Regions from separate parts of the Paraburkholderia sp. Cpub6 genome, predicted to be linked through region 2. Evidence: riboswitches for the same ligand, from Rfam matches in the RefSeq annotation. Region 2 holds a riboswitch; each other region holds the start of a gene.

Region 1 (3,090 bases), on a different contig from region 2:
ACCCTGGCAGGCCTGCACTTCGTCGTCTTCGCCATGCTTATGCTCGTTCATGCTGCACCGATTATGAAAAGTGCCTAACACGCTCTAGGTACATGCGGTTCGGCGTAAGACCACCGCCGAGGATGTCGTCGATGCCTTCGATGCCCGACGATATGCGGGCGGGGGTAGGGGCGGCGGTAGTGGTCGACATGATGGTTGAAATGACGTCGGCAGTGGCTTTGATCGGAACGGGCGCGATGTCGCGGCCGGTATGGCGCTACGCAATTTGTGTGCCGTCGTGCATTGCCTGCGTGCTCGGGCCTCGCGCGCATGGGCATGAAGCGTGCTGTTAAAGAAAGGTGGCTCGCTGCGAGTTTTTCTTCAGCAGCACTTGGGAAGCTTCACGCACACCATGAAAACCTGTCGACTTTCTGCTATCGCGCTTACCGCGGCATCGCTCGTTGCGCTGCTGCCGGTCGGTGCATCCGCCGACGATAGCCCCAGACCTTGCGGTGCGCTCAAACGGATCGTGGCCGCGGCGCCGGACGGCTTCGCCTCGCTGACACCCGACGACGGCAAGGGCGTTGCGCAACCTTATGGCGATGACGCGCAATGTTCGGCCGCGCATCGAAGTTTCCAGTGCACGTGGACGCCGCATCAGGCGGCGGGCTCGAACGCGGATGCATTGGAAGCGGCCGCGGCCGACGTCGCGTCCTGCCTGCCCGATGCAACGCACGATCAGAATTCGCCGGGACGTCAGCACTTTTATCTCGGCGCGAAGGATCGACGCACCGAAATCACCGTGACGCCCGAGGGGTCCAACCGGTTGCGGCTCGTGGTGTCGGGCAGGTAAGCGGCGGTGCCGTTCAGGCGGTGGCGGCCGGCCACCACGACCAGCCGCGTCGCGAGTGGCGTAATTCGACGACCGACAGCGGCGCGATCTCGATGCGACAGAACACGTTTGGCGATGCGCCGAGGGCGTGCACGATTGCCGCTCGCAGCAGAGCCGCGTGGGTGATGGCGACGATGGTTCGACTGTGCGCAAAGGCCGCGAAGCTTGCTTCGTTGACGGCATTGCATGAACGCACGTCTGCCTGCTGCGCGTCGAGCCACTCTCCAACCCGCTGCACGAGTTGACCGAACGACTCGCCGCCGGGCGGCGCGGCGTCGGGCTCGCGTGTCCAGGCGGCGAGTTCGCGGGGCGTTGCGTCGGCAATGTCCGCGAGGCGCTGGCCGCGCCATTTGCCATAGTCGATATCCGCCAATGCGTCGGCAGGCGTGGCGCTCAGACCGAGCGCGGCGGCCGTTTCGCGCGCGCTGGCGGCGGGGCTGGTGAACACGGCGGCGTCGGCGGGAAGCGCGAGACGCGCGCGCGCCGCTTCGGCTTCGGCGCGACCGCGCGCGTCGAGCGGATCGTCGGCAGGGAAGCGGCCCGCGCGTTGCGCGGCCGTTGCCGCGTGGCTCACCAGTAATAGTCGCGTATTCATTCTTTGCGTTGGCGCTCCATTCGTACTTGCCTGCGAGGTTTCATCGGCTCGCGGCGCGCGTTGCGAGGTAGCCCCCGCCGTCACGGAAGCCGCAGTTTAGCGCGTAGAATAGCGGCACTGCGAAGCACGGAAGCCGGTGAGAGCCCGGCGCGGTCGCGCCACTGTAATCGACATTGCAATCCACAAGAGCCGAAAGCCAGACCTGAGCTTCGCACCATGCCTCTGCAATCGACTTTCGGGGCGCGTCACCCCAGGAGATGTCCATCATGACCGAAGCTGTTCTTGATCGCGCCGCGCAACCGGCGGCCCAGCCCACTCCCATTCCTTTGCGCGAACTGCTGCCGTGGGTCGTGTTCGGCGGCTTGCTGCTGTTGCTCGCGCTTTACTTCGTTGGTGCGGAACAGGGCGCGACGTCGCTCGTGCCCGGCATGTACGTGCATGAGTTCGTGCACGACGGCCGTCATCTGCTCGGCTTTCCCTGCCACTAACGGAGTTCGACATGGTAGGTAAATTGTTGGTGCGCGGGATGCTCGCGGGCATCGTCGCGGGCTTGCTTACGTTCGCGTTCGCGCGAATCGTCGGCGAACCACAGGTCGATCAGGCCATTTCATTCGAAGAAAAAGCGGCCGCCGCGCGCGGCGAGGCGCCCGAGCCCGAAATCGTGAGCCGTCAGACGCAGGCTGGCCTCGGCCTGCTGACTGGCGTGGTCACGTATGGCGCGGCTTTTGGCGGGCTGTTCTCGCTGGTGTTTGCGTATGGGTATGGACGCGCGGGTACGTTGAGCGTGCGCGCGCTGTCCGCGTGGCTCGCGCTTGGCGCGTTCATCACGCTCGTGATCGTGCCGAATATCAAGTATCCGGCCAATCCGCCGTCGGTCGGTGATCCGGAGACGATCGGCACGCGCACGGGCCTGTTCTTTCTGATGATCGCGATTTCGCTCGCGACGATGGTGTTTTCGCTGAAGGTGCGGCGTCGCGCGGCGGCGAAGCTGGGTGCGTGGAACGGTTCGATCGTCGCGTGGCTCTTGTTCGTCGTGATCATCGCGGCCGTGCAACTGTCGATGCCGGTCATCAATGAAGTGCCGGCCGCGTTCCCGGCTGTGCTGCTGTGGAAGTTCCGCGTCGCGGCGATCGGCATGCAGGTGGTCATGTGGACGACGATCGGGCTGCTGTTTGGCGCGATGGTCGAGCGCAGCGCTTTTATGCGTACGAATGCGCGGGTGACGATGAAGTCCGCCTGATTGTGACGGTGACACGCGGCCGCGCAAGCGGCCATGCTTCGCGCGCAACGCGCGAGAATGGTTTTGGATCAAGCACTTGCCGCGGTTGTGGAGCGGTTATCCACAGCCTTGCAAACATTTTCTGTGGAAAAGCTGCTTAACGGCTTTTCGCAACTCCACTCATCTCTCCCTTTCGCCGCGGCGCTCCGGAGAATTCAATTGGAAGCCTAACTAATTCAGGTTGCACGCGGCGCTGCTCAATTTTTAAGCTCTTCAACTTTTTAAAATAAATTGTGAGAAGGGTATTGACGTGTTGTCGACCGCTCTCCATAATCTCGCTTCTCTGCTGCAGACGCAGCGACGCAAACGAAGCAGTGCCGGGTAGTGGTGGTTCAGGCGCGGCGG
Region 2 (13,652 bases):
CGCTTGCACGGCCGCATCGAACAGATGCATCACGTTCGCGAACGCATCGCGAAAGAATCCGGATACGCGCAACGTGACGTCGATACGCGGCCGATCGAACGCGTCGCTCGGCATGATCTCGAAGTCCGTCACACGGTGGCTGCCCGGCGCCCATTTCGGCCGCACGCCGAGCAGCGCGAGCGCCTGCGCGATATCGTCGCCGCCGGTGCGCATCGTCGCGGTGCCCCAGACCGACAGGCCGATCGCGCGGGGATAATCGCCGTGCTCCTGCAGATGCCGCTCGATCAGTTGCTGCGCCGATTTCAGGCCGAGCGCCCACGCGGCTTGCGTCGGCACCGCGCGCGTGTCGACCGAATAGAAGTTGCGGCCGGTGGGCAGCACGTCGGGCCGACCGCGCGACGGCGAACCGCTCGGACCTGGCGGCACGAAACGTCCTTCGAGGCCGCGTTTCAGCTGCGTCATTTCCTGCGGGCCGCAGGCATCGAGACGCGGCAGCACGTCGTCGCGCAGGCGTGCGATCACCTGTGCCGCTTGCGGCAGACTTTCGTCGGCTACGGGGACGGCCTGCGAACGATCCGCGTCATCGCAATCGACACCGCAGACGCCGCGCAACAGCACGCCCGCGAGCAATTCCAACCGCTCGCGCGTATCGCCGTAATGTCGCCACGGCGCATCGCTGACCCGCTGCAATACCTCGGGTCGCGGGCCGTCCCATGCGGCGGCCCAATCCACCGTCAACGGGTCGAACCGATGATCGATGCGCAGATCGCGCGCCAGCGCGTCGACGAGCCCCGCCTTGCCGCCCTGCCCATCGCCGACCGGAAAGCGCCCGAGCGCGAGCAGCGTGTCGCGCCGCTGCACGCCGCGCGGCGACTGCCCGAACGTATGCAGGCCATCGCGAATCTGCGCTTCCTTCAGCTCGCACAGCCACGCATCGACGCGTGTGAGCAGCGCGTCTTCATCGTCCTGTCGGTTCGGCGCCGCGAGACTCAGCTCTTCGTGCAGCCGATGCTCGACGATCGTCGTCAGAATCGTGCGACGCAAGAGCTTCGCGCGACGCGAATCGACCATCAATGCTTCGTAGTATTCGTCGACCTGGCGTTCGAGGTCCTGCAGCGGCCCATAGTTTTCGGCGCGTGTAAGCGGTGGCATCAGATGATCGATGATCACCGCCTGCGCGCGCCGTTTCGCCTGGCTGCCCTCGCCCGGATCGTTGACGATGAACGGATATAGATGCGGCATCGGTCCGAGAATCAGATCGGGCCAGCACGCGTCGCTCAAGGCGACGCTTTTGCCCGGCAGCCATTCCAGGTTGCCGTGCTTGCCGACGTGCACGACCGCGTCGATGCCGAACTGATGGCGCAGCCAGAAATAGAACGCGAGGTATGCGTGCGGCGGTACGAGCTCCGCATCGTGATAGCTCGCGTAGTCGCCGTGCTCGCGAGAACGCGCAGGCTGAATGCCGACGAACACCTGGCCGCAGCGCCAGCCGGCGATCATGAAGCGGCCGCGCCGCAGCGTGGGGTCCTGCTCGGGCTTGCCCCAGCGAGCGTTCAACGCGTCGCGCGCGCTCGCCGGCAACGCGTTGAAATGCGCGAGATAGTCGTCGAGTGCGAGGCTTTGCAGGGCCGGACGCAGATCGCGTACGACCGGATCGTTGGTCACGCCTTCGGTCAGCCTGTTCAACAACGCGTCGCCGTTTTCGGGTAATTCGCCGACACGATAATCTTCATCGCGCAGCATCGACAGAATGCCGACCACCGACGCCGGCGTATCGAGCCCGACGCCATTGCCGATGCGCCCTTCGCTCATCGGATAGTTGGCGAGAATCAACGCGACTTTCTTGTCGGCGTTATCGAGCGAACGCAAACGGCACCAGCGCCGGCTCAGTTCGGCGAGAAAGCGCACCCGTTCGAGGTCGGGCTGATAGCGGACCACGTCGACCTGCGTATGCGCACAGCGATACGCGAGCCCCTTGAAGCTGATCGCGCGCGTGATGATGCGCCCGTCCACTTCGGGCAGCGCGATATGCATCGCGATGTCGCGCGAATTGAGGCCGTGGTTGTCCTTCAGCCAGTCTTCGCGATTACCGCCGCTCAGGATTACCTGGAACACCGGCGCGTCGCCGGCGAGCGCGAGCGGCTCCGGGTCGTCGATCGCGGAAGCGGCGAACGCGGTCGTGTTCAGCACGAGCGCGACACCATGTTGCGCGCACAGCGACTGCACGACATCGCGGCTCACCGCATCCTTCAGCGACGTGATCGCGAGCGGCAGCGGATTGAGCCCTTGCGCTTCGAGCGCGTCGATCAGCGCATCGAACACCGCGGTATTGGCGGCCTGCAGATGCGCCTTGTAGAACAGAATCGCGACGACCGGCGCGTCTTGCCGCCAACGCGCCTGCCAGTCGGCGACGATGGGGGTATCGCGCTCCGGGTGATACAACGACGCGGCCGGCAACGCGCGGGGCGGATCGGGTTCGCGCCCCCAGTCGAGCGCGCGATACGCGATGCAGCGCAAAAACGCCTCGGCGTTCTGCGGACCGCCCTCGCGCAGATAGCGCCACAGCTGCTGACACAACTCGGCGCTCGCGGTGCTGCGCGCGAGCAGGTTCGGGTCTTCCTGCAGATCGCCGGAAAACATCGCGAGTGTTTGCTGTTTGCGCTGCGCGAGCGCGACCACCTGCTCGATGCCGTACGGCCAATACGTTTCGCCGCCGAGATGATCGACGACGACCACGCGCGCATGCTGCAACACGTCGTCCAGATAGAAATCGACCGAGGCAGGCTGACGCAGATACGTGACGTTCGCGAGCCGCACGCTCGGGAAGCCGTCGCCGAGACGCGGCACCACGCTCGCGAGCAGCGACAGCGTGGTGTCGGCGGAACTGAGCACGACGATCTCGGCGGGCTGCTGATCGATGCGGATCACGCCCTGCGTATCGTCGACGAAGCCGCCCGGCGTCGTGCGCAGCAGATGCATGCTGGTGCGCCCGTTTATGCCGTCGCGTTCGACGTCGCGCCGAGCGCCGCGTCGAACGCCTGTTGCAGCGCGTGTTGGTCGAGGTCTGCGCCGATCAGCACGAAGCGGCTCAACGCGCCGTCGCCATTTTCACCCGCTTGCCAGCGCCGGTCGAAGTAGCTGTCGAAGCGCCGGCCCACGCCCTGGATCACGAGACGCATCGCCGCGCCCTGCAGTGCCGCGAAGCCTTTGACACGGTAAATCGTGTGGGTTTCGACGAGCGCCAGCAAGGCGGCGAGCGCCGCGTCGCGCGACGGTACGGATGCCTGCACGACGACCGAATCGAATTCATCGTGGTGGTGATCGGGGTCGTCCGCGGAACCGTGGTGGTCATGACGCAGGTGGATCGTCTCTTCCGACGCCGCTTCGAGGCCCAGCAGCGTATGCAGGTCGAGCCGCCCCTGCTGCGCTCGCACGATCTTCACCTGCGGCGGAATCTCCGCGCGGATCGCGGCTTCGACCTCGTGCTGCCGCGACTCGTCGATCAGATCGGTCTTGTTCAGAATCACCAGATCGGCCGCCGACAACTGGTCTTCGAACAGCTCGTGCAGCGGCGACTCGTGATCGAGATTCGGATCGGCCTTGCGCTGCGCATCGACGGCGAGCGGGTTATCGGCGAACTGGCCGCTCGCGGCGGCCGGGCCGTCCACCACCGTCACCACCGCGTCGACCGTGAAGCCATTGCGGATCTGCGGCCAGTTGAACGCCTGCACGAGCGGCTTCGGCAACGCCAGGCCCGACGTTTCGATCAGCACGTGATCGAGTTCATCGCGGCGCTCCGCGAGCTTTTCCATCACCGGGAAAAATTCTTCCTGCACGGTGCAGCACAAACAACCGTTCGCGAGTTCATACAATTGCCCTTCGGTCTCGACGCCGTTTTCATCGCAACCGATGCCGCAGCCCTTGAGGATTTCGCCGTCGATGCCGAGCTCGCCGAACTCGTTGACGATCACCGCGATGCGCTTGCCGCCCGCATGCTGAAGAATGTGCCGCAGCAGCGTGGTTTTGCCGCTGCCGAGAAAGCCCGTGACGATCGTGACGGGGATCTTGCGCAATTGAGTTTGCATCGTGAGGTCCATCCCTTGGCGTTGATCGGTATGCCGGAAAGTCCGCGCGAGGGTCCGCATCGGCTGGCGAATGGAGCGAATGAAGCACGCGCAGCACTACCAGCGATCACCAGACACGGGGACGAACGACGGCATGGCCGCGACAACGGAAATACAGAAAGCGGAACTGAGGTCATGAACGCGCCGCCGCATCCCCGCGGCGGTCGTTCTGCTTCTTTGGGCCGGTATCCGGGCTGGCGAAAGCGCCGCTTCCCCTTCCCGGCCGAGTGGTTTCTCGTCCAGTGGTGAAATGTCCACGCGACCTTACGCGAGGACATCGAAGCCGGCACTGCGGTGCCCGGCTATCAAGCCGGAACCGCTTTTCGCTTACCGTTGCGGGGACAGCACAGGTTAGCCGCTCCAGAGCAGATGGCTCCCTGTTTCCCGTTTAACTGCATGCGCACGAGCGCGCACGCGAGCACCCAAAGTGCGTGCGAGTGTAGGCCCGGGGACTTGCGCAGTCAAGCAACGCACCGAGCCGGAAAGCGCCGCCGAGGCTTATCCGGCAAGGCGCCATGTGCTATCGTATGCGCGCGTTTGGTGCCCGCACATGCGCTCGCGTGTGCAGTTAAACGGGAAACAGGCAGCGCCTCGCGCGTTCAACCTGTGCTGTCCCCGCAACGGTAAGCGACCTGCGGCGCGCGATTCGATTCGCCTTCGATTCCGACGTGCCGCGCATGCGTTTTTGATGCCACTGTCCCGCGAATCCACAAACCGGGACGGGAAGGCGAAGCGCATGAGGCCGCCAGCCCGGATACCGGCCAGACGCGGAGGCGGTGCCGCATTGCATCCGTGCATCACGTGGCGCCGCCGGCCGCCGGAATCCGCGGGGAACGGATGTGAAGGCGTAGCAGCGCGGCATCGCGCGTGCCCGGATTCGCAGTTGCGCATGACCTCTATATTCACCGCCGCGTGTGCTGTCGCACGCCGCTTCTCTTCTTCCATCACCGCATGGCGCGCGCCATGCACGCCGCGATGACGCGCGCCTGGCTGATCGGCGCCGGTCCCGGCGACGTCGAACTGATCACGCTGAAGGCCACCCGCGCGCTCGCGCAGGCCGATGTCGTGCTCGTCGACGATCTGGTGAATCCCGACGTGCTGCAGTTCGCGCGCACCGACGCGCAAGTCGTGTACGTCGGCAAACGCGGCGGCCATCCGTCGACGCCGCAAGCCGACATCGTCGCGCAAATGCTCGGGCATCTGCGCGCGGGGCGCAGCGTCGCGCGGCTCAAGGGCGGCGATCCGTTCGTGTTCGGCCGCGGCGGCGAAGAGTTGCAGGCGCTACGGGCCGCGGGTATCGAAGTCGACGTGATCAACGGCATCACGGCCGGCATCGCGGCGCCCGCGGCGCTCGGTATCGCGGTCACGCATCGTGATCACGCGCAGGGCGTCGTGTTCGTCACCGGCCACGGCGCCGGCAGTGGCGAACCGGACTGGGCCGCGCTCGCCGCGACGCGCATGACGCTGGTGATCTACATGGGCATGCGCCGGCTCGGCGAGATCGCCCGCGCATTGCTCGCTGCCGGCATGTCCGCCGACACGCCGTGCGCGGCGATCGAGTCGGCGACGCGGCCTGAGCAGCGTCATGTGCTCGCGCCGCTTCGCGAGTTCGCCGAGGCGGTGGCGCGCGCGGGGCTCGGCTCGCCGGCGATCGTCGTGATCGGCGGTGTGGCGTCGCTCGCACTGGCGCGTGATGCGGCCAAACGCGAGGCCGGCGTTGCTCACGAACTGGCAGCGAGCGCGACACGACACGGATTCGGACGCGCGATCAAAACGCTGAGCGTCGGCATCGGTTGCCGCTTGCGCAGCGAAGCCGCTGATATCGAAGCCGCCGTCCGCGCAGCGCTCCGATCGAATGCCTTCGAGCAGATCCGCGCGATCGCGACGATCGACACCAAAGCCAACGAAGCCGGCCTGCTCGAATTCTGCTCGCGCCATCAGCTGCCGCTGCAACTGTTCAGCCGCGAGCAGATCGCCGCGGTAACGGTCGCGTCGCCGTCGGCGGCGGCACACGCGCATCTCGGCGTCGATGGTGTGTGCGAGCCGTGCGCGCTGCTGGCGGCAACGGCGCCGGACTCCTCCACAACCGCGCAAAACGTGCGTCTGATCGTACGCAAGACCGCGCACGCCGGCATCACGGTGGCGATCGCAGCGGCGAACGACGCTGCCCTTAGCGACACGCCCCCATCCCATCCCGCCCCTCAAAACCAGGACCCTCGATGAAAACCGATCCGGAATCACATCAACGCATGACCGAACGCCGCCGCGAAGGCCACGAAAAGAAGCAGGCTGGCGCGACCGTCGAAAAAGGCCTGCTGATCGTCAACACCGGCACCGGCAAGGGCAAGAGCACGGCCGCGTTCGGCATGGCCGTGCGGGTGCTCGGCCACGGCATGCGGCTCGGCGTCGTGCAGTTCATCAAAGGCGCGCTGCATACGTCGGAGCGCGATTTCCTCGGCGCGATCGCGCAATGCGATTTCGTCACGATGGGCGACGGCTACACGTGGAACACGCAGAACCGCGAGGCCGACATGGCGACCGCGCGCAAGGGCTGGAACGAAGCGCGGCGGATGATCGAAAGCGGCGACTATCAGATGGTGATCCTCGATGAGCTGAACACCGTGCTGAAGTACGAATACCTGCCGCTCGACGAAGTGCTCGCGGTGATCAACGCGCGTGCGCCGATGTTGCACGTCGTCGTGACCGGACGCCATGCGCCGGACGCGCTGATCGAAGCCGCCGACCTCGTCACCGAAATGCGCGCGATCAAGCATCCGTATCGCGAGCAAGGTGTGAAGGCGCAGCGCGGCGTGGAGTTCTGAGCGATGTCGGCGTCCCCCAACGGGGCTTCGTCCGCGGCGTCCCCCCAGGGGACTTCCTTCGGGGCGTCCCCCCAGGGGACTTGCTCCGCGGCGTGCCCCACGCTGTTCATTAGCGCGCCCGCGTCGGGACAAGGCAAAACCACGATCACCGCCGGTCTCGCGCGCTATCACCGGCGGCTCGGACGTCGCGTGCGCGTGTTCAAGACCGGACCGGATTTTCTCGATCCGATGATCCTCGCGCGCGCGAGCGGCGCGCCGGTGCTGTCGCTCGATCTGTGGATGGTCGGCGAAAGCGCATGCCGCAACCTGCTCGCGCGGGCGGCGCAAGAAGCCGATCTGATCCTGATCGAAGGCGTGATGGGCCTGTTCGACGGCACGCCGAGCAGCGCCGATCTGGCGACCACGTTCGGCGTGCCGGTGCTCGCGGTGATTTCCGCGCAGGCGATGGCGCAGACCTTCGGCGCGCTCGCATTCGGCCTTGCGCGCTTCAGGCCGCAACTGCCGTTCCACGGCGTGCTCGCGAATCGCGTCGGCTCCGCCCGGCATGCGCAGATGCTGCAGGAAGCGCTGCCGCCCGGGCTGCGCTGGTGCGGCCACCTCGCCGCGAGCGACGAGATCACGCTGCCCGACCGCCACCTCGGCCTACACCAGGCCGATGAAATCGACGATCTCGAAGCGCGCCTCGAACGCGCGGCGGATACGCTCGCGTCGACCACGCTCGCCGAACTGCCGCCGCCGGTCGATTTCGGCGTGCCCTCGCCCGAAGTGCTGCAGCGTCTGCTCGAAGGCAAGCACATCGCGATCGCGCGCGACGCCGCGTTCTCGTTCATCTATCCGGCCAACGTCGCGCTGCTCGAAGCGCTCGGCGCGCGGCTCAGCTATTTCTCGCCGCTTGCCGACGAAGCGTTGCCCGCCGGCACGCACGCGCTCTATCTGCCGGGCGGCTATCCCGAGTTGCATATGGCGACGCTCGCGGGCAACGTGAACAGCGCCGCATCGATCCGCGCGCACGTCGAGGCGGACAAACCGCTGGTCGCCGAGTGCGGCGGCATGCTCTATCTGCTCGACACGCTGACCGACGCGCAAGGCACTAACACGCCGATGCTGGGCCTGCTACCCGGTCACGCGACGATGCAAACGCGCTTCACGTCGCTCGGCATGCAGCAGATCGATGGCGTCCACGGCACGCTGACCGGCCACACGTTCCACTACTCGAAGCTCGCGACGCCGCTCGCGCCGCAGCGCTTCGCCACGCGCGCGCACAGCGACGCGCGCGGCGAAGCGGTGTTCCGGGTGGGCCCGATTGTGGCAACCTATATGCACGCTTACTGGCCCTCCAACCCGGCTTTCACGGCCGCCCTCTTTCATGGCGAAACCTTTTGACGACTCCGAGCGCGATGCGGTCTATCGCGCGATTTACGAACGCCGCGACATGCGCCACTTCGTGCCCGATCCGGTCGATCCGGCGGTGCTGCGGCGTCTGCTCGACGCGGCGCATCACGCGCCGAGCGTCGGCTACATGCAGCCGTGGCGGATCGTGCGCATCACCGACGCGGCGCTGCGCACGGGCTTGCGCGACATCGTCGAGCGCGAACGGCTCGCCACCGCCGATGCGCTCGGCAAGCGCCGCGACGAGTTCATGAAGCTGAAGGTGGAAGGCATGCGCGAATGCGCGGAGCTGCTGGTGATCGCGTTGATGGACGGGCGCGAGCGACACGTCTTCGGCCGTCGCACGCTGCCGGAGATGGATCTCGCGTCGGTCGCGTGCGCGATCCAGAACATGTGGCTCGCCGCGCGCGCGGAAGGACTCGGGCTTGGTTGGGTGTCGCTATTCGATGTCGACGCGGTGCACCAGCTACTGGGGATGCCGGAAGGCGCTCGGCCGGTCGCGATTCTGTGCCTCGGCCACGTCGCTGCGTTCTATAGCGAGCCAATGCTCGAAACGGAGCGCTGGGCGAGCCGTCTGCCGCTCGCCGATTGCGTGTTCGAAAACCGCTGGCCGCGAGACGAGCCGGCGCAGGAATAACTGATACTCGCGGCCCCGGCGATCCGAGGCTGTGTTTTAACGCTGCAGCGGCTCCATCGAGTCGACGTTCGGCACACCGCTCGTCTTGTCGATGCTGAGCTTCACACGCCAGTCGGCCGGCGCATCGAACGGCAGCTTCGCGAGCGCGGTTTTCACGAGCAACGGCAGTGCATGCAGCGGGTCCGCATCGCGATCCATGAACACCGCGCCGACCTTGTAGCGCTCGGCGCCGCTCGCGTAGTCGAAAAAGCGCAGCGTCAGCGCGTGCTGATACTTGCGCCCAAACAGCAGCGCGCCTGGACCGTCGCTGCCCGCGCCGCAATCGGCGGGCGCGCAATCCTCACCGCCGATGCCGATCGACGCCGGCCGCGTGCTATACGCCATCGACAGCCGATAATGCGCGGGCTTGCCCGCCGTATCGACGAACCCGTGTTTCGCCAACTCGTCGCGCAACAGCTTTTCGACTTGCGGATGGTCGACGCTGTCGTCCTGCGGCTGCGTGCGCGCGAGCGAATAGGTCTGCTCGCCTTGCAGCGCAACGGCGCGGTCGGCGCCGTTAGCCGATACGGTGTGCACGTCGGCGCTTAGGCCCGCGCAAGCGGTGAGGCTCGCCGCGGCGAGCGCGGCACAGAGGTGAGCGATCTTTGCCATTTTTTGTTTTCTCTCTAGTACATCGAATACATCAAAGGCGCATCAGACGCGCGGTGCGATCGATTCGTCGAGGGGCGCGTCGTCGAGCGCGGGCAGCCAGATCGTGAAGGCCGTCCCCTCGCCGGGCGCGCTGACGACTTCGACGCTGCCGCCGTGGCGCGTGACGACGGTTTTGACGAACGCCATGCCGAGTCCCGCGCCGCCCACTTCCGGCCGCTCCGCCTCGTGAAAACGGCGAAAGCGCTCGAACAATCCCGCTTGCTGCTCCTCAGGAATGCCATAGCCCTGGTCGCGGATCGTGCACGACACGCGCGGCGCCTCGCTGCCCGCGCGCTTTGCCGCCGGCTGGCCAGTGAAGCTGCACACGATGCGCGTGTCGGGCGGACTGTACTTGACCGCGTTGTTCAGGATATTGACGAGCGCGCGTGTCATCAGCGAGCGGTCGGCGCAGATCCAGGGATCGTCGTCGGCGTCGTCGCCGGATTCCGTATGCAGCGCGATGCGCTTCGCGTGCGCCTGCGGCCAGACCTCGTCGCTCGCATCGATGACGAGTTCGGTCAGACTCAGCGGCTCGAGCACATAGGCCTGCGATTCGGCGCGCGCCAGTTGCACGAAGTCGTCGGCAAGCGTGAGCGCGCGTTGCGCGTAGCGTTCGATGCGCTCCAGCACGCTGCGCGCGAGCGCAGGCTCGGTCCGCGCGCGCTCGATCTCGACCAGCGCAATGATCGACGCCTGCGGCGAGCGCATGTCGTGCGACAGCAGCCGCAGCGCGTCTTCGCGCTGACGCTCGGCCGCATGGAGCGCCGATACGTCGACGAGACCGGCGATCCAGCCGGTCGTCTCGCCCTGCGCGTTGGTGCAGGTCGCATAGCGCAGCAGATGGTCGCGCTCGTTCGCGTCGCGCACCTCGACGCCCTGCGCCATCAGCGCCGCGAACTCGCCGCGCGTCGGATCGAGCAGCGCCGGCCAGTGCGCGTGCGCGGACAGATTGCGCTCGTTGTCCGTGGCCGCGCCGGTGTCGATCGTCTTCACGAGCGTGAGGCCGCCGAGCACGCTCTGCATCGGCCGGCCTTCGGGCATCGGCGCGCCTAGCCGAGCGAAATGCGCTTTCGCCGCATGATTCGCGATCAGCACGACGCCGGCCACGTCGCTGACGAGAATCGGCTCCGGCACGCTATCGAGGCTGTCCCACACGAAGCGCTTCATGTCCTGCACCCGTTGCGCGGCCTGCGCCATCAGCGCCATGTGCTGCGCGAGCACGTCGCCGCCGAATTCGCGGCGGCGCTTCGGCGTCTCGGGCAGCAGATGCGGCTCGTCGGCGAGACGTTGCAGTTCGCCGCGCAGATACGCCATCGTCATTTCGAGGCGTCGCCAGTTCCAGATCGGATAGACGATCACGACGCCGAGGATCGCCGGCACCGGCGAGATCCACAGCCTGCCGCCGTACAGCAGCAGCGCGCTGCCGGTCGCGGCGAGCAGCACCAGCGCGCCGGTCAGCAACAACGAGCGGCGCGGCGACAGCACGAGGAAGCCGGCGAGCAGCGCGGCGAGCGGCCCGAGCGCCGCCGCGAACACGACCCACAGCGCGACCGGCTGGATCTCACGGCCGCTCAGCAGCGTATCGAGCACGTTCGCGTGGATGTAAACGCCGGGCAGCGGACCGAGCTCGCCCGATACCGGTGTCGCGAAGCGGTCGTACAGACCCGACGCCGTCACGCCGATCACGACGATGCGCCCGCGCAACTGATCGGCCGGCACCTTGCCGGCGAGCACGTCGGCGAAACTGAGCTTTGGGTAGTTCGCGGCGTTCGGGCCGAACGGAATCAGGAAGCGCTCTTCGCCGCCGTCGTCGCTGCCCCGCGCGGGCTCGTTCGAGGGGCGCGGCGGCAGGCCGCCGCGCAGATGCAGCTTGCCGTGTTCGACCGCGTCGGCGACGAGCACCGTCAGTTGCGGCCAGCGCGAGCGCTCGTCGCCCTGGAAGCGCGCGACGCTGCGCACGATGCCATCGCTGTCCACTTCGAAATTGATGTGACCGAGCCCGGCAGCAGCCTGCGCGAGCGGCGCGACGGGTTCATCGACGGTGCGCTTGCCGCTGGCATTGGGCGGCGTCAGCAGCACCGGCAGATAGGTCGGGCTCAGCGCAATTGCGTGGGCGAGCTGGGCGTCGTCGACATTGGGCTCGGTGAACAGTACGTCGTAGATCACCGCGGCAGGTCTGGCCCCGGCGATCTGCTCGAGCAGCCGCGCGTGCACGCTGCGCGGCCACGGCCAGCGGCCGAGTGCGTCGATGCTCGCGTTGTCGATCTCGACGACGACGATGTCGGACAGCAGCGGCTGCTCGTGCAGCTTCAGAAACTGGTCGTACACCAGCAGATCGATGCCGGCGCCGACGCGCCCGAACGACGTCAGCAGGATCACCACGAGACCGAGACAGCCAACGCTGACCCACTCGATCAGAAAGCGCCGGCCCGCCCGCCGTCCGAGACGGGCGCGCGGATCGAGGCTCATTCGCGTAGAAGTGGCGGGCACGGGACGATGTAGTCGGGAACGGGAGGACGGACCGGCCAGCAGGCCGGCCCCGAGAATCTACCAGCGTCAGCGCGCAAGCGTAAAGGAGCGGACCGGACTGCTCTTTTCGTAGAAGCGGCCGTTGTCGAACTGCTCGGCGACGATCGTCCAGTAGTAGACGCCCGGAGGCAGATCGCTGATCACGAGTTCGCCGCCCGGCAGATCGGGGCGATCGATTACCGGATGGCTCAGTTCGGCCGTGTTCGCGAGCAGGAAGCGGAAACGGGTCGGCACGTTGCTGCGGCTGACGAACCAGCGGAACTCGTAGTCGCGGCTACCCGCGCGCTGCGCGGCCGAAGCGTCCAGCCCCAGCTGGCGGCGCTCGAACGCGTACACGTTCGGCAGGCCGTCGAGACCGTTGCTATCGGTCGACGCGACGCGCACGAAGTACGTGCCGTCGGGCAGATCGCCGAAGTCGGCGTGCGGCTCGCTCACTCGCAGGTCTCGCACCAGGTCCAGTTGATCGGCGTCGTGCGAAATCTGCAGCCGATAGCCGACCGCGTGCTCGGCCGGGTTGACGTCGAACGCGACGCTCTTGCCGTCCTGCACGCGCGCCGGCCGCGCGAGCGCGGGTGCGGGCAACAGCTGGACCGGACTGCCGACCGCGCCGCCCGAGTGCGTGACGTTGCCGAAGCTTGCCTCGACCAGCTGCTCGGACGCCTGCAACGGCCTGCCTGGCGCCGGCGCGGCGCTCTGGCCACGCTGCATGGCCGGATCGACGCCGACCGCGCCGTCGAGCACCGCCACCGCGGTGGTTTGCGTGTCGCCGTCGTAATCGACGCGGAAACGCGTGCCGCGCACCCCGGCGACCACCGAAGGCGAACGGATCTGGAAGCGATCATCGCGTCGCTTCGCATGCGTGACCTGGCTCTCGACCTCGCCGGCGCGCAGCTCAAAGACGCGATCGACGACGCCGGTCAGCGTGACGTGCCGCAGTCTCTCGATGTTGAGTTCGCCGTTCTGCGCGACCGTCACGTATGAGCCGCCGGGCAGCTCGAGCGTCGCGAACCCGTTGGCGCCGGTGCGCAAGCGATCGCCTTCGGCCAGCGTTTCACCGGTTTTCAGCGGCAGATAGGGGCTCGAGTCGAACGCGTGCTCGACCGGACCGCTGGTCGCGACCACGCGAGCCGTGTCCCGGTCCTGGCGCAGCCTTCGGGACGGCAAACGCAGCACGATGCCGGCCGCCATGCGGCGCGGCGCGGGCACGTGATTGAGGCTGCTCAACAGCGCCCAGTCGGTCGGATCGGCCATGTAGCGGGCGGCGATGTCATACAGCGTGTCGCCCTCGTGCGTCGTGTACGAAGCGTAGACCGGCGACGCCTTCGCTCCGGTCTTGCCGCGCGCGGGCTGCGCGTGCGCGAGCGCGCTCCAGCCGGTCGCGCCCGTTGCAATCAGACAGGCCGCGGCAAGCCACGCGGCGGCGCGGCGGCCGGGCATGGCGGCGCTGCCCGATGCCGCCCC
Region 3 (13,652 bases), on a different contig from region 2:
CCGAAGCCCGCGAAGGTGCCGGGTGCGCCCTCGACGCCATGTGGATCGGCGATCTCGCGGCCCAGCATCTGCATGCCGCCGCAGATGCCGATCACGCGGCCGCCGTAGCGCAGATGCCGCGCGAGCACGTCGTCCCAACCCTGTGCGCGCAGAAACGCGAGGTCGTCCGGCACGTTCTTCGAGCCCGGCAGGATGATCAGATCGGCGGCCGGCGGCGGCGTACCCGCGCGCACATAGTGAAAATCGACCTGCGGATGCGCGCGCAACGCGTCGAAGTCGGTGTGATTGCTGATGTGCGGCAGCACCGGCACGACCACGCGCAGCAGACGGCGCGAATCAACGCTCGCCGCCGCGCGCAGCTCGGGCGGCAGCATGTCCTCGGCGTCGAGCGTCAGGCCATGCAGATACGGCACGACGCCGAGCACCGGCTTGCCGGTCTTCGCTTCCAGCCAGTCGAGCCCGGGCTTCAGCAGACCGATGTCGCCGCGAAAGCGGTTGATGATGAAGCCGCGCACGCGCGCCTGCTCGCTGTCGGACAGACACGCGAGCGTGCCGGTCAGATGCGCGAACACGCCGCCGCGATCGATGTCGGCGACCAGCACGACCGGGCAGTCGACCGCCTCCGCGAAACCCATGTTCGCGATGTCGCGCTCGCGCAGATTGATCTCGGCCGGACTGCCCGCGCCTTCGACGAAAATCGTGTCGTACGACGCGCGCAGCCGCGCATACGACTCCAGCACCGCCTCGAACGCGACCGGCTTGTAGTCGTGATACGCGCGCGCGTCGAGATTGATGCGCGCCTTGCCGTGGATGATCACCTGCGCGCCGCGATCGCTGGTCGGCTTCAGCAGCACCGGGTTCAGATCGGTGTGCGCGTCGATGCCCGCGGCGAGCGCCTGCAATGCCTGCGCGCGGCCGATCTCGCCGCCGTCGACGGTCACCGCGCTGTTCAACGCCATGTTCTGCGGCTTGAACGGCGCGACCCGCGCACCCGCGCGCCGCGCGAGGCGGCACAGTCCCGCAACCAGCGTGCTCTTGCCCGCGTCGGACGTGGTGCCCTGGATCATCAGCGTGCCGCGCGGCACGGGCAGGGTGTCGGGAGGAATGGTCATTCGGGTCACGGCGGTGCAGGTGGAAGATGGACAGTGGCGTTGCAATGCAATCGAGCGGCATTATCCCATCGCGCCGGTACAATCATAGGATGACTCCCCGCGACCTCACCTTCGTCCTCGGCGGCGCCCGCTCGGGCAAGAGCGCGCATGCCGAGCGGCTCGCCAGCGACAGCGCCTTCCCCGTCACCTACATCGCCACCGCCCGCGTCACCGACGACGCCGAATTCAACGCGCGCATTGCGCATCATCGCGAGCGACGGCCCACGCATTGGGGGCTCGTCGAAGCGGACGACGACCTGGCCGGCGCGCTCGCGCAACACGACGCGCCGGGCCAGTGTCTGCTGATCGACTGCCTGACGCTGTGGCTCGCAAACCTGCTATGTCCCGCCGACGGCGCGGCGCCGCCGCTGTCGCACTACTACGAGAAGGCCGCCGCGTTCGAAGCGGCGCTCGCCGGCGCGCGCGGCAAGATCATCGTCGTCAGCAACGAGATCGGCCTCGGCGTCGTGCCGCTCGGCGAAGCCACGCGTCTTTACGTCGACGAACTCGGCCGCCTCAATCAGCGCATCGCCGCGTTGAGCAGCGCGGCCGCGCTGATGGTCGCGGGACTGCCGCTCGCGCTGAAAAGCGCGAGCGGCGCGTGATGCCGCCGCTGACCATGCCGCTGGTCGCGACGCTCGCGGTCGCGGGCGTCGCCGTCGACCGCTGGTTCGGCGAGCCGAGCCGCCAGCATCCGCTGATCGGGTTCGGCAACTGGGCGGCGCGTATCGAGGCGCGCTTCAATCACGACCGGCGTCTGCGGCTCAAGGGCCTGCTCGCATGGGCGCTCGCGGTTCTGCCGCCGGTGTTGATCGCGTGGTGGCTCGTCGCCGTGCTGCCGTTGTTCGCGGCCTGCGCGCTGCATGTCGCGCTGCTGTGGTTCGCGCTCGGCGCGCGCAGCCTGCGCGATCACATCGCGCCGATCGCGCGGGCGCTCGGCCAACGCGATCTGGCCACGGCACGTGAGTTGACCGCACGGATCGTCTCGCGCGACACCGAGCAGTCGGACGAGGCCGCGCTCGCGCGCGCCGCGGTCGAATCGGCGCTCGAAAACGGCAACGACGCGATCTTCGGCGCGCTGTTCTGGTTCGCGCTCGCGGGCGGGCCTGGCGCGCTCGGCTTTCGCCTCGCCAATACGCTCGACGCGATGTGGGGTTATCGCACGCCGCGCTATCTGCGCTTCGGCTGGGCCGCCGCGCGCATCGACGACATGCTGAACTGGATTCCCGCGCGGCTGACTGCCACGAGCTACGCGCTGCTCGGCGACACGCTGACCGCCTGGCGCTGCTGGCGCGACCAGGCGCCGCGCTGGGACAGCCCGAACGCGGGCCCGGTGATGGCCGCCGGCGCCGGCAGCCTGAACGTGCTGATCGGCGGGCCGGCCGTGTATCACGGCACGCTCGAGCATCGGCCGACGCTGGGCTTCGGGCGTCCCGCCGAGGCGCGTCATGTGGGCGCCGCGTTGATGCTGGTCGAACGCACGGTGATTCTCTGGCTGGCCGTGCTGATCGTGCTGGCGTTGTTGAGCGTGCCGTTTCATGGCTGAGCGGAACGACGCGCGTAGCGATGGGATGAGCGCATGACCGACTGGACGCAACCGCGCGAGCACGCCGCAAGCGGCCCGATCGCGCACGGCGGCAACCTGCACGAAGCGGCGGCGCGCTACGGCATTGCGTACGCGCAGTGGCTCGATCTGTCGACCGGCATCAATCCGCACGGCTATCCGGTGCCGCCGCTGCCCGCCGACGCGTGGCGCCGTTTGCCCGACGAAGGCGACGGCTTCGCCGAGCGGGCCGCGCGCTACTACGGCGCGCCCGATGCCGCGCACGTGCTGCCCGTCGCCGGCAGCCAGGCGGCGATTCGCGCGCTGCCCGCGTTGCTGTCGCCTGCGACGGTCGGCATCGCGCCGCTGACCTACGGCGAGTACGCGCCCGCGTTCGCGCGCGCCGGACACGCGGTCGCGCCGCTCGACGTGCATCGCGACACGCTGCCCGCCGCGCTCACGCACGTCGCGATCGTCAACCCCGACAATCCGACCGCCACGCATATCGATGCCGCCAGGCTGCTGTACTGGCACGCGCAGTTGCGCGAACGCGGCGGCACGCTGCTCGTCGACGAAGCGTTCGCCGATACGCTGCCGGCCGCGCGGGTCGCGTCGCTGGCGGCGCATACGCACCGGGACGGGCTCGTCGTGTTGCGCTCGCCCGGCAAGTTCTTCGGACTCGCGGGTGTGCGCGCCGGCTTCGTGCTGGGCGCGCCCGCATTGCTCGCCGATTTGCACGACAGGCTGGGGGCGTGGACCGTCAGCGGTCCCGCGCGTCATGCGGTGAGCGCCGCGTTCGACGATGCCGCGTGGCAAACGCGCATGCGTGAGCGGCTCATCGGCGACAGCGCGCGGCTTGCCGGGCTGTTGCATGCGCACGGTTTCGCGACACGCGGCACGCCGCTTTTCGCATGGACCGACGATGCGCGCGCCGCCGCGTTGCATGAAGCGCTCGCGTGGCGCGGCGTGTGGACGCGTCTTTTTCCGCCATCGCTTCGGGTGCCATCGGCCAGTGTGCGCTTCGGGCTGCCGGGCGACGAAGCCGAATGGACCCGCTTCGAGCAACAGTTGCAACAGGCGGTTGACTCGATCGATACCGCGCGGTCGAGTTAGCGCAGTGACCTTCGCACCCAAGCCGCTCAACGCTTCGTGATCCGCCCTCCTCCGATGATCCGCTTTGCACGTTCCATCCGCTTTGCCCCGCCCGCGCATGGCTTCATCCATTGGTTCGGCGCCGCAGCGCTCGCGCTGACCGCACTGAGCGCGCACGCCGCGATCACCGTCACCGACGACAGCGGCGCGACCGTCACGCTCGCCGCGCCCGCGCGGCGCGTGATCAGCCTCGCCCCGCACGTGACCGAATTGCTGTACGCCGCGGGCGGCGGCCCGAAGATGGTCGGCGCGGTGTCGTACAGCGACTATCCGCCCGAAGCGAAGCAACTCCCGCGCGTCGGCGACAACAAGGCGCTCGACCTCGAACGCATCGTCGCGCTGAAACCGGACCTGATCGTCGTATGGCGGCATGGCAACGCGCAGCGCCAGCTCGAACGCTTGCGCGAGCTACACGTGCCGCTCTTTTTCAGCGAGCCGCGCCGTCTCGACGATATCGCCGTGTCGCTGACCAGGCTCGGCCGGCTGCTCGGCACATCGGCGAGCGCGGATGCGGCGGCGGCCGCCTTCCGCGACGACATCGCCCGTCTGCGCGCGCGGTATGCGAACCGCCCGGCCGTCAGCGTCTTCTATCAGGTATGGGACCGGCCGCTGATGACGCTCAACGGCGAGCACATGATCAGCGACGTGATCACGCTATGCGGCGGCCGCAATGTGTTCGCGGACCTGCAGCCGCTCGTGCCGACCGTGTCGATCGAAGCGGTGCTCGCGGCGAATCCACAGGCGATCGTCACCGCCGCGCCCGGCGCGACGCGGCCCGACACGATGCTGCCGCAACTCGACACATGGCGCGCATGGCCGGGCCTCGCGGCCGTCGCGAACAACAACCTGTTTGCGATCGACGGCGATCTGATCAATCGCCCCGCGCCGCGCATCGCGCAAGGCGCGCGGCAACTGTGCGAGGACCTCGAACTGGCGCGCTCGCGCAGCAAGCAGCCCGCGCCATGACGGCGCCGCGCGTGGCGAGAAAAAAGGATCGGTTTTCCGGATGACCACGCGGGTCACGCATTCCATCGCACGAGCGACCACTGCAACGTCTCGTCGTTACGTCGCAACCAGACGATCCCCGTCATATCTAGCGACCACTGCAGGCAATGCGCGAGCGGCACCTCCAGCACCCACGACGCGATCGCGCGCATCACGCCCGCGTGCGTGACCACGTATGCGGGCGACAGCTCGCGCGTCAGCGCGAACGCATCGAACCACGCTCGCACACGCGCGACGAATTGCGCGACGCTCTCGCCGCCGTGCGCGCGCGCATGTTCGAAATTGGCGGCCCAGTCGTCGAGCAGCGCGCGATCGATCGTATCCCAGCGCTGCGCTTCCCACTCGCCGAAATCCATTTCCTTCAAGCGCTCGTCGTGGCTGACCACGCAGCCGAAGTCGTTCGCGATCTCGGTCGCTAGCGCGGCGCAGCGCGTAAGCGGACTCGTGATCAGCACACGCGGCGCCGGCACCTGCAAGCTCGCGAGCTTCACCGCCAACGCATTGGACGTCACCTCGGCGCTTTCCGCCAACGCGACATCACTATGGCCGTAACAAATCCCCGCCTCGAGCGCGACAGCGGGATGTCGAATCAGGACGATATCCATGCAAGCCCCACCAGGTAGATGCTCAATTCGAAGATCTGCTGCGCGAAGCCGAGGCAGTCGCCGGTATAGCCGCCGATGCGTCTGACGAAATAACGGCCCACCGCAAAGCGCAGCGCGAACAGCACAGCACACGTGAGCGCGGCGAAACGCCAGTCGGGCACGCCGGGGCCGTTCGGCCACAGCAGCCACGGCAGCCCGAACAGCGCGGCGCACAACAGCGCCGGCCCGCTCAAACGCTGCGCGACCGGCTTGGCTTTGCCGGCCGCGCGCACATAGTCGAGCGTGGCCAGGTAACTGATCGCGCACGCGCGGCTCGCGCCATGCGCCGCAAGCATCAGGCTTGCGGCGCGCAGCGGTGGCAACGCCGCGAGCGTTTGCCACTTGATCGCCAGGGCGATCACGAGCGCGATGGCACCAAAAGCACCGATGCGCGAGTCGTGCATGATGCGCAGCGCATCGTCGCGCGTATAGGCGCCACCGAACGCATCGATGCAATCGGCGAGACCGTCCTCGTGAAATGCGCCCGTGACCACGAGCGACGCGGCCATCGACAGCAGCACCGCGACACTCGCCGGAAACACGCGCAGCGCGGCCAGATAGACGAGCGCGCTGAAGCCGCCGACCAACACGCCGACGAGCGGAAAATAGCGCGCCGCGGCGTTCAGATAATGCGGCTCGAAACCGACCCAGCGCGGCACGGGCACGCGCGTGAAGTAACCGAGCGCCGTGAAGAAATAGCGCAGTTCCGCGAGCGGGTTCATGAACGTGGCAAGTGCAGCTTCACGGCGCTGCGGGCCGAGCTTCGCGTTATCGCGAAGCGCGTGCTCGTGCGCTTCACGGTTCGCGATCGGCGACGCCCGCCGAATCGAAGCTGGCCATCTCGTTGACGAACGCCACCGCCGCGCGCAGCAACGGCACCGCGAGCGCGGCGCCCGTGCCTTCGCCGAGCCGCATGTCGAGCGACAGCAGCGGCTGCGCGCCGAAATGACCGAGCATGCGCCGATGCCCGGCCTCGTTCGACGCATGCGCGAACACGCAGTACTCGCGTACGTCGGGCGAGAACGCATCGGCGACCAGCAGCGCGGACGTCGCGATGAAGCCATCGACGAGGATGGTCATGCGCGCCTCGGCGGCCGCCAGATACGCGCCCGCCATCATCGCGATTTCGAAACCGCCGAAGGTCGCGAGCACGTCGAGCGGCGCGCGTGCATCCGCATGGCGCGCGAGCGCCGCCGCGAGCACGTTGCGCTTCTTCGCGAGTCCGGCATTGTCGAGACCCGTGCCGCGGCCGACGCAGTCGTCGATCGGCACACCGCACAGGCGGCTCATCAGACACGCGGCCGCCGAGGTGTTCGCGATGCCCATCTCGCCGAAGCCGATCACGTTCGTGCCGAGCGCCGCGTGATGACGCACGCGCGCGGCGCCCGCCTGCATCGCGGCGAGCGCTTCGGCGTGCGTCATCGCGGCTTCGTGTGCGAAGTTGCGCGTGCCGGGCCCGACCGGAATGTCGACGAGTCGGTCCGTGGACGGCAGCGGCGTCGCGATGCCCGCGTTGACCACTTCGAGTTCGAGACCCGCGACGCGACTGAGCGCGTTGATCGCCGCGCCGCCCGCGATGAAGTTCGCGACCATCTGCGCGGTCACCGCTTGCGGATAGGGGCTCACGCCTTCGGCGGCGATGCCGTGGTCGCCCGCGAAAACGATCATCGCGGGACGCTGCACGGTGGGACGCGTACTACGCTGGATCAGGCCCATCTGGCGCGCGAGCGTTTCGAGCCGGCCGAGGCTGCCGGGCGGTTTGGTGCGCGTATCGATGATCCGCTGCAGCTCGGCGCGCAGCGTCTGATCGAGCGGCGCGACTTCGGGCAAACCGGCTGGGTGTGGGATGCGAGTCATAGGTGTGATCGAAACAAGGGATAGGAATAAATATCAGCCTGACTGTGCGTCATGGCCGGCAGGCGATTCGTGACGCGCGCGCGGCGCGGGTATCAGCGCCTCGTGCTCGCCGTCGCGAATCAGAATCAGCGGATAGCCGAACGCGCGGCTCGTCAACGCGGGCGTCAGCACGTCGCGCACCGGGCCCGCATACGCGCCGCCCGCGCCGTCGAGCAGCAACGCGTGCGTCGCGAAGCGGCGCGCGAGGTTCAGGTCGTGGCACGAGAACAGCACACTACGGCGCGGTTCGCGCGTCCATGCGACGAGCGCTTCGAGACAGTCGACCTGATGATGCAGGTCGAGATGCGACAACGGTTCGTCGAGCAGCAACAGCGGCGCGTCCTGGCACAGCACCGCCGCGAGGGCAACGCGCTGACGCTCGCCGCCCGATAGTGACAGCACGTCGCGCGTCGCAAAGTCCGCAAGGCCGAGCCGTTCGAGCGCCGCTCGCGCGGCCGCGCGATCCTCGTCGCGCTCCCAGCCCCAGCCGCCCAGATGCGGGAAGCGGTTCAGCAGCACGATGTCGAGCACGCTTGCGTTGAACGCATCGGCCGCGCTTTGCGGCATCAGCGCGCGGCGCCGTGCGAGCGGCAGCGGCTGCCAGTCGGCCACGCGCACGCCATCGAGTTCGACATGGCCCGCCGCCGGATGCAACAGCCCCGCCAGCGTCGATAGCAAGGTGGTCTTGCCCGCGCCGTTCGGCCCGGCGATGCACCAGATTTCGCCCGCCTGGAACGTGTGCGTGAACGCCTCGAGCAAGGTGCGCGCGCCGGCGCGCAACGTCAGGCGCTGCGTGCTCAGCATCGAACAGGTGGGGCTGGGTTTGGCTCGTATCATCGGCGGCGTTTGAGCAGCATCCACAGGAACACCGGTACGCCGACCAGCGACGTGATCACGCCGACCGGCAATTGCGCGGGCGCGATCACGGTCCGCGCGATCAGGTCCGCGCCCATCACCGCGACACCGCCGCCGAGCGCGGCCGCCGGCAGCAGCATGCGCTGATCGTTGCCGAACGCGAGCCGCAGCATGTGCGGCACGACGAGACCGACGAAGCCGATCGTGCCCGCGGTCGTCACCGCCGCGGCCGCCGCCAGCGACGCGACCAGGTACACACGCAAACGCAGCGGCATCACGGCGACGCCCAACGCCTGCGCGGCCGCGTCGCCGCGCAGCAACACGTTCAGACGCGGCGCGGCCGGCACGATCGCAAGCAGCACGAGCGCGAGCGCCATCAGCGCGGTCCACGGCAGCGCGCCGCCGTTGAGGTCGCCGGTGAGCCAGAACAGCATGCCGCGCAGACGGCTGTCGGGCGCGAGATTGAGCAGCAGCGTGATCAGCGCGCCCCACCCGGCCGCGATCACCGCGCCGGTCAATAGCAAACGGGGCGACGTGTCCTGCGGCTCGCCGCGCCATAGCTCGCGACGCGCGAGGCCGAGCACCAGCAGGATCGACACGAACGCACCCGCGAACGCACTCGCATCGACGATCCACCATGCGCCGCCCGCGATCATCGCAACGAGCGCGAACGTCGCCGCGCCGCCCGACACGCCGAGCACGTATGGCTCGGCCAGCGGATTGCGCAGCAGCACCTGCAGCAGCGCGCCGGCGAGCGCGAGCAACGCGCCGCACGCGAAGCCCGCGAGCGCGCGCGGCAAACGCAACGTACGCACGATTTCGCCGGCGAGATCGTCGCTGCCCGTGCCGCCGAACGTGTGCGTCGGCACGAGCGCCGCAAGCACGCGCGACGGCGCGAGCGGCACGCTGCCGAGCACCAGCGACGCGCCGAGCACCGCGACGGCGGCGAGCGCGAGCCCGAGCCAGATCGCGGCCGCGCGTTTCGCGTTCATCGGGCGCGGCGTCGCCATCGCGGCGCGCAGCGAAGCGGACGCGCGACTCATCCGCGTGCGCTCACGCATGCGGCCAACCCGGCGCGCGCGTCACTGCTGCTGCCAGCCGAGCGTGACATACGCACCGCGTCGCGGCGAGTTATACGAGTAGGCCGTTTCATAATCCTTGTTGAACAGATTGTCGATTTGCGCACTGACGTACCACGCTTTGGTGACGTTGTAGCGCGCCGACAGATTCACGATGCCATAACCGCCGAGGTTGCCCGTGCTATCGGTGCGCGGACCGCTGACGATCCACTCGCCGCCAACCCGCCATCCACCGATGCTGCGATTCATCGCGAACGACCCGAACCGACGCGCGCGCCGCACGAGGTCGGTACCGTTGTCGAGATCGACCGGGTTCTGCAGCGTCACCGTTGCGCGCACGTCGGTCTTACCGACATGACCGCTCCACGATCCCTCGAGTCCCTGCACCTTCGCACGGCCGACGTTCTCCGCGAGGTAGATGCCGGGGATCGTCTGCACGTAGTCGATCAGATTCGTATAGCGCGTCTGAAATGCGTTCAGACGCATCACGCCGAGCGCATCGGTCGCGTACTGCAAACCGGCTTCGACCGAATGACTGCGCTCGGGCTGGATCGACGGATTGCCGCTGATCGGATAGTACAGATCGTCGAAGCTCGGCGCGCGAAACGCATCCGAATAGCTTGCGGTTACCTTCCAGCGCGACGTGATGTCGAATCCGTAGCCGAGATAGTAACTGTTCGCTCCACCGAAATCGGAGTACTGGTCGCGTCGCACGTTGGCCTGAAACTGGTTGCGGCCGAAGCGCGCGCTGTAGCCCGCGAAGACCGAATCGACGTGACGGTCGGGCGCGGCGAACGTGTCGGAGTCGAGCGTCTGGTCGAGATGCTCGTAGCCGAGTTGCAGCTTCTGGTTCGCGGCGAGCGCGAAATCGTTCTGCCACGTGTACTGGCGATTGTCGGTATCGAAGCGGCCGTTGTAGATGCCATTGGTGTTCGACACGCTGCGGTCGTCGCCCTCGGCGAGCGTGACGTGGGTGGTCCACCAGTCGGTCAGCTTGCCGTTCGCGAATACCGACACCTGACGCACCTTGCTATAGAGATTGTTCAGATCGGTGGGCTCGCCGTACGCATTGTCGTAGCTGTTGTCGTTGTTCGACTGGAAGTAGCTGACGCCCGCGTCCCACCTGTCGGTGAACTTGTGACGCAGCGACGCGCTGATGCTCTCGTTCAGATTGCCGTTCGCGTTCGGATTCGCGTTCGGCGCCTCGAGCGGATTGAGCGACGAAAAGCCGTCGTCCTTCGTGCGCGCGAGCGAAATATTGAAAGTCGTGCGGCCGTCCTGATCGAGCGCGCCGTTCACGCCGGCCGTTTGCGTCTGCGTGCGATAGCTGCCGTAGCCGACCGAAAAATTGAAACGCGGCGGATGATCGCCGCCGTCTTTCGTGAACACCTGCACGACGCCGCCGATTGCGCCCGAGCCATACAACGCCGACACGTTGCCGTTCACCACTTCGACGTGATCGACCTGATCGAGCGGAATCTGTGCGAGTTGAGCTGAGCCGAGACTCACCGAATCGACGCGCACGCCGTCGATCAGCAGCAGCGATTGCGTCGACGATGCGCCGCGCAGAAAGAGGCTCGTGGTCGAACCGGGGCCACCCGTGCGCGAGATTTGCGCGCCTGGCGCGAGTTGCAGCAGGCCGGGCAGATCGGTCGCGGTCGTGTCGGCGATGTCCTGCTGATCGAACCGCGTGGTCTGCGGGATCGCATCGCGCAACGCTTGCGGTCCGCGTTGCGCGGTCACGACGATCGGCGACAGCAGGTTGCCCGACGCATCGGTGGAAGTGAGATTGGCCGCGTCGGCAACGTTTGCGGCGCTCGCAGCGGTTGCATCCGTCGCGGACGATGAAGACGCAGGCTCGGCGCTTTGCGCATGCACGACGAGCGGCAGGCTCGCGAACGCGAGCAGCGTTGCGCGGGCGATGGGGGACAGCATGGGATGACATTCCTGTGGATAGCGTGCGCGGCCTGCTTCCCCGCAGGCCGTCGCGTCACGAGGCGCCCCCTTGTTTAGCGTTTTCGCGGGGGGACGTCCCTCTTTTCTGGCCGGTATCCGGGCTACGACACATCGATCCGCCTTCCCACGCGTGACGCGCAGTGGCACACTCGCACGTTGAACTTCCAACCTTGCGACCAGGACCGACCTGCATGAGCACATCACATGCGGTCGCTTACCGTTGCGGGGGCAGCGCAGGTTCGCGCATCCGGTTTTGGCACCGCGCGCGCCCTGCTTCCCGTTTAACTGCGCGCGCCGAAAAGCGCGCGCGGGCACCAGAGTGCGGGAAGTTTAGGAGCGGCCTCGCGGGGCGTCAAGAAAGGTCGACCGGAGCGCAATCGGTTCTGTTGAATGCAGGTTATTGTCGGATGGATTGCCGGTTTTTATCTTATGGTCGACGACGCGACACCCAACGAACGTGCACGAAGCGATGCTGTTACGTCTCGAAACGAGACAATTGTCGGAACCTGTAATATTCCGCGCTAAAATGCGATGTCTTTAGAGGACGCAGCACATGCTCACCGAACTCGAATCACTCTCCCAGAACATCGGCAAGCTGATTGCGATCAGCCAGCGCCACAACGAAGCGCGGCTCGCGCTCGAAGAGCAGCTCGCGCAAACGCGTGCCGAAGTGCAAGCCACGCATGCGGAACTCGCGCAATTGCGCGAAGAGCGCGACGCACTGCAGGCGGAACGCGACGCGCTGTCCGCCAAGATCGACGACGCTCAGGTGCGCCTGAATGCGATTCTCGAAAAATTGCCGCGCGCACGCGCGAGCAGCGAACCGGATAACCAGCTCGATCTGCTCGAGTCCGCCCAGCCCGAACACGAGGAAGCGGAAAGCGACGTGAGCCGACACGGAGAAAGCGCATGACCACCAAGCAGATCGAAGTATCGATTCTCGAAGTACCCTATCGTCTCGCCTGTTCGCCGGAAACGGAAGGCGCGCTGCTCGAGGCGGTCGCGCGCGTCGACGCCGAGATGCAGAAAATCCGCAGCGGCAGCAACGTGCGCGGCACCGATCGCATCGCGGTGATGGCTGCGCTGTCGCTGGCATCGGAACTGCTTAAGCTGCAAAGCAGCGTGCGACACGGAGAAGCATTTCCTGCTGAAGAAATCCGGCGTACAATGCAGCAAATGAACGAACAGCTAGGTACTGTGATCGAGCAGTACAGCTTGCAGTAAGCAGTAGTGGGCCGGTTTCGAACCGGTCACGTGTTGAACGGTTTGGGTTGTAGCTTCATCGGTTTAGCTTCCCTGCCTGGTTCGCCAAGGTCATACATTCCTTGAACCAATGCCATGTGCACGGTTGCGGAAATTTGTAGCACGGGTGTGCGCGTCACTCAGTCTGATGTACCCGAAGTGTTGCTAACTGCGACCAATTCTGAACCCTCGGTTCAGGATGCCGGCCTAGCGGCTAAGGCGGGGACCTTATCTGGAACGGCATCGGACTTCGGTTCGATGCCGTTTTTCTTTGGTCGTCGTTTTTTCGTTTGAGCGCCTTTTTCAGGGGCTTTTCCGTACGCGCCTGCTGTTGTAGCGCTTCGTTCAATCTCACACGCTCACTCCGATTCATGCGCTACTGGCTGATGAAGTCCGAACCGGACGAAGCAAGCATCGACGACCTCGCCAACGCTCCTCATCGCACCTTGCCGTGGACCGGCGTACGCAACTATCAGGCGCGCAACTTCATGCGCGACGTGATGCAGGTCGGCGACGGCGTGCTCTTCTATCATTCGAGCTGTCCGGAGCCCGGCATCGCGGGCATCGCGGAGGTCTCGTCGACCGCGTATCCGGACCCTACGCAGTTCGATAAAAAGAGTCCGTACTACGACGCGAAATCGTCGCCGGAAACGCCGCGCTGGATGCTCGTCGACGTCGTGTTCAAGAAGAAAATCGGGCTGATTCCGCTTGCCGCGCTGCGCGAGCATGCCGAATTGCAGGACATGCGCGTGCTCGCCAAAGGCAATCGCCTGTCGATCACGCCGGTGACCGAAGCCGAATGGCGCTTCATCACCAAACAGCTGGTTTAAGGGCGAACGCGCGACGCGGCACCTGTCGTGATCGCATCCAGGTCATCGTTTCCGATGCGGCGGCGAAGCATTAATTGGGGAACCAAGCGTCGGTAAAACGCGCCTAATCGGTCGACGAAAGCGTGAACTCGAACCGGCCGCTCGACGGCAAGCCGATGCATTCGCCAGCGCATCCGTCAAACCGCGCGCCACACCCGGCGCTCGCGTCGAACGTGCACAACCTGTTCAAACAAGGATTCCAGTCATGACGACAAAAACCGCACGGTCCCTCGCACTTGCGCTCGCCTTGGGCGCGCCTG

What was found. Region 2 has a riboswitch for cobalamin ahead of cobA (uroporphyrinogen-III C-methyltransferase). Riboswitches for the same ligand answer to the same signal wherever they lie in the genome.
Region 1: it holds a riboswitch for cobalamin, as region 2 does, so the genes downstream of both, HDG33_RS36720 (CbtB-domain containing protein) here and cobA (uroporphyrinogen-III C-methyltransferase) in region 2, are expected to answer to the same signal.
Region 3: it holds a riboswitch for cobalamin, as region 2 does, so the genes downstream of both, HDG33_RS00375 (TonB-dependent receptor domain-containing protein) here and cobA (uroporphyrinogen-III C-methyltransferase) in region 2, are expected to answer to the same signal.

The regions. Positions count from the first base shown of each region.
Region 1 covers NZ_JACHDM010000079.1:15-3,104, reverse strand. The annotation lists partial or broken gene HDG33_RS37965 (IS5/IS1182 family transposase) at 1-78, shown strand, start outside; gene HDG33_RS36730 (hypothetical protein) at 392-832, shown strand; gene HDG33_RS36725 (histidine phosphatase family protein) at 846-1,466, opposite strand; cobalamin riboswitch at 1,537-1,692, shown strand; gene HDG33_RS36720 (CbtB-domain containing protein) at 1,733-1,954, shown strand; gene HDG33_RS36715 (CbtA family protein) at 1,966-2,706, shown strand; partial or broken gene HDG33_RS37070 (hypothetical protein) at 2,843-3,090, opposite strand, start outside.
Region 2 covers NZ_JACHDM010000015.1:4,268-17,919, forward strand. The annotation lists gene cobN (cobaltochelatase subunit CobN) at 1-2,979, opposite strand, end outside; gene cobW (cobalamin biosynthesis protein CobW) at 2,994-4,085, opposite strand; cobalamin riboswitch at 4,287-4,565, opposite strand; cobalamin riboswitch at 4,646-4,905, shown strand; partial or broken gene cobA (uroporphyrinogen-III C-methyltransferase) at 5,100-5,825, shown strand; gene HDG33_RS38095 (cobalamin biosynthesis protein) at 5,913-6,347, shown strand; gene cobO (cob(I)yrinic acid a,c-diamide adenosyltransferase) at 6,344-6,946, shown strand; gene HDG33_RS23095 (cobyrinate a,c-diamide synthase) at 6,950-8,329, shown strand; gene bluB (5,6-dimethylbenzimidazole synthase) at 8,313-8,972, shown strand; gene HDG33_RS23105 (DUF4136 domain-containing protein) at 9,009-9,623, opposite strand; gene HDG33_RS23110 (CHASE2 domain-containing protein) at 9,666-12,152, opposite strand; gene HDG33_RS23115 (FecR domain-containing protein) at 12,219-13,652, opposite strand, start outside.
Region 3 covers NZ_JACHDM010000001.1:64,753-78,404, reverse strand. The annotation lists gene HDG33_RS00425 (cobyric acid synthase) at 1-1,112, opposite strand, end outside; gene cobU (bifunctional adenosylcobinamide kinase/adenosylcobinamide-phosphate guanylyltransferase) at 1,202-1,756, shown strand; gene cbiB (adenosylcobinamide-phosphate synthase CbiB) at 1,756-2,697, shown strand; gene cobD (threonine-phosphate decarboxylase CobD) at 2,731-3,807, shown strand; gene HDG33_RS00405 (cobalamin-binding protein) at 3,862-4,812, shown strand; gene cobC (alpha-ribazole phosphatase) at 4,866-5,456, opposite strand; gene HDG33_RS00395 (adenosylcobinamide-GDP ribazoletransferase) at 5,441-6,217, opposite strand; gene cobT (nicotinate-nucleotide--dimethylbenzimidazole phosphoribosyltransferase) at 6,291-7,352, opposite strand; gene HDG33_RS00385 (ABC transporter ATP-binding protein) at 7,386-8,195, opposite strand; gene HDG33_RS00380 (iron ABC transporter permease) at 8,225-9,289, opposite strand; gene HDG33_RS00375 (TonB-dependent receptor domain-containing protein) at 9,329-11,260, opposite strand; cobalamin riboswitch at 11,351-11,615, opposite strand; gene HDG33_RS00370 (ATPase) at 11,835-12,194, shown strand; gene HDG33_RS00365 (cell division protein ZapA) at 12,191-12,505, shown strand; RNA gene ssrS (6S RNA) at 12,572-12,753, shown strand; gene HDG33_RS00355 (EVE domain-containing protein) at 12,895-13,353, shown strand; gene HDG33_RS00350 (SIMPL domain-containing protein) at 13,598-13,652, shown strand, end outside.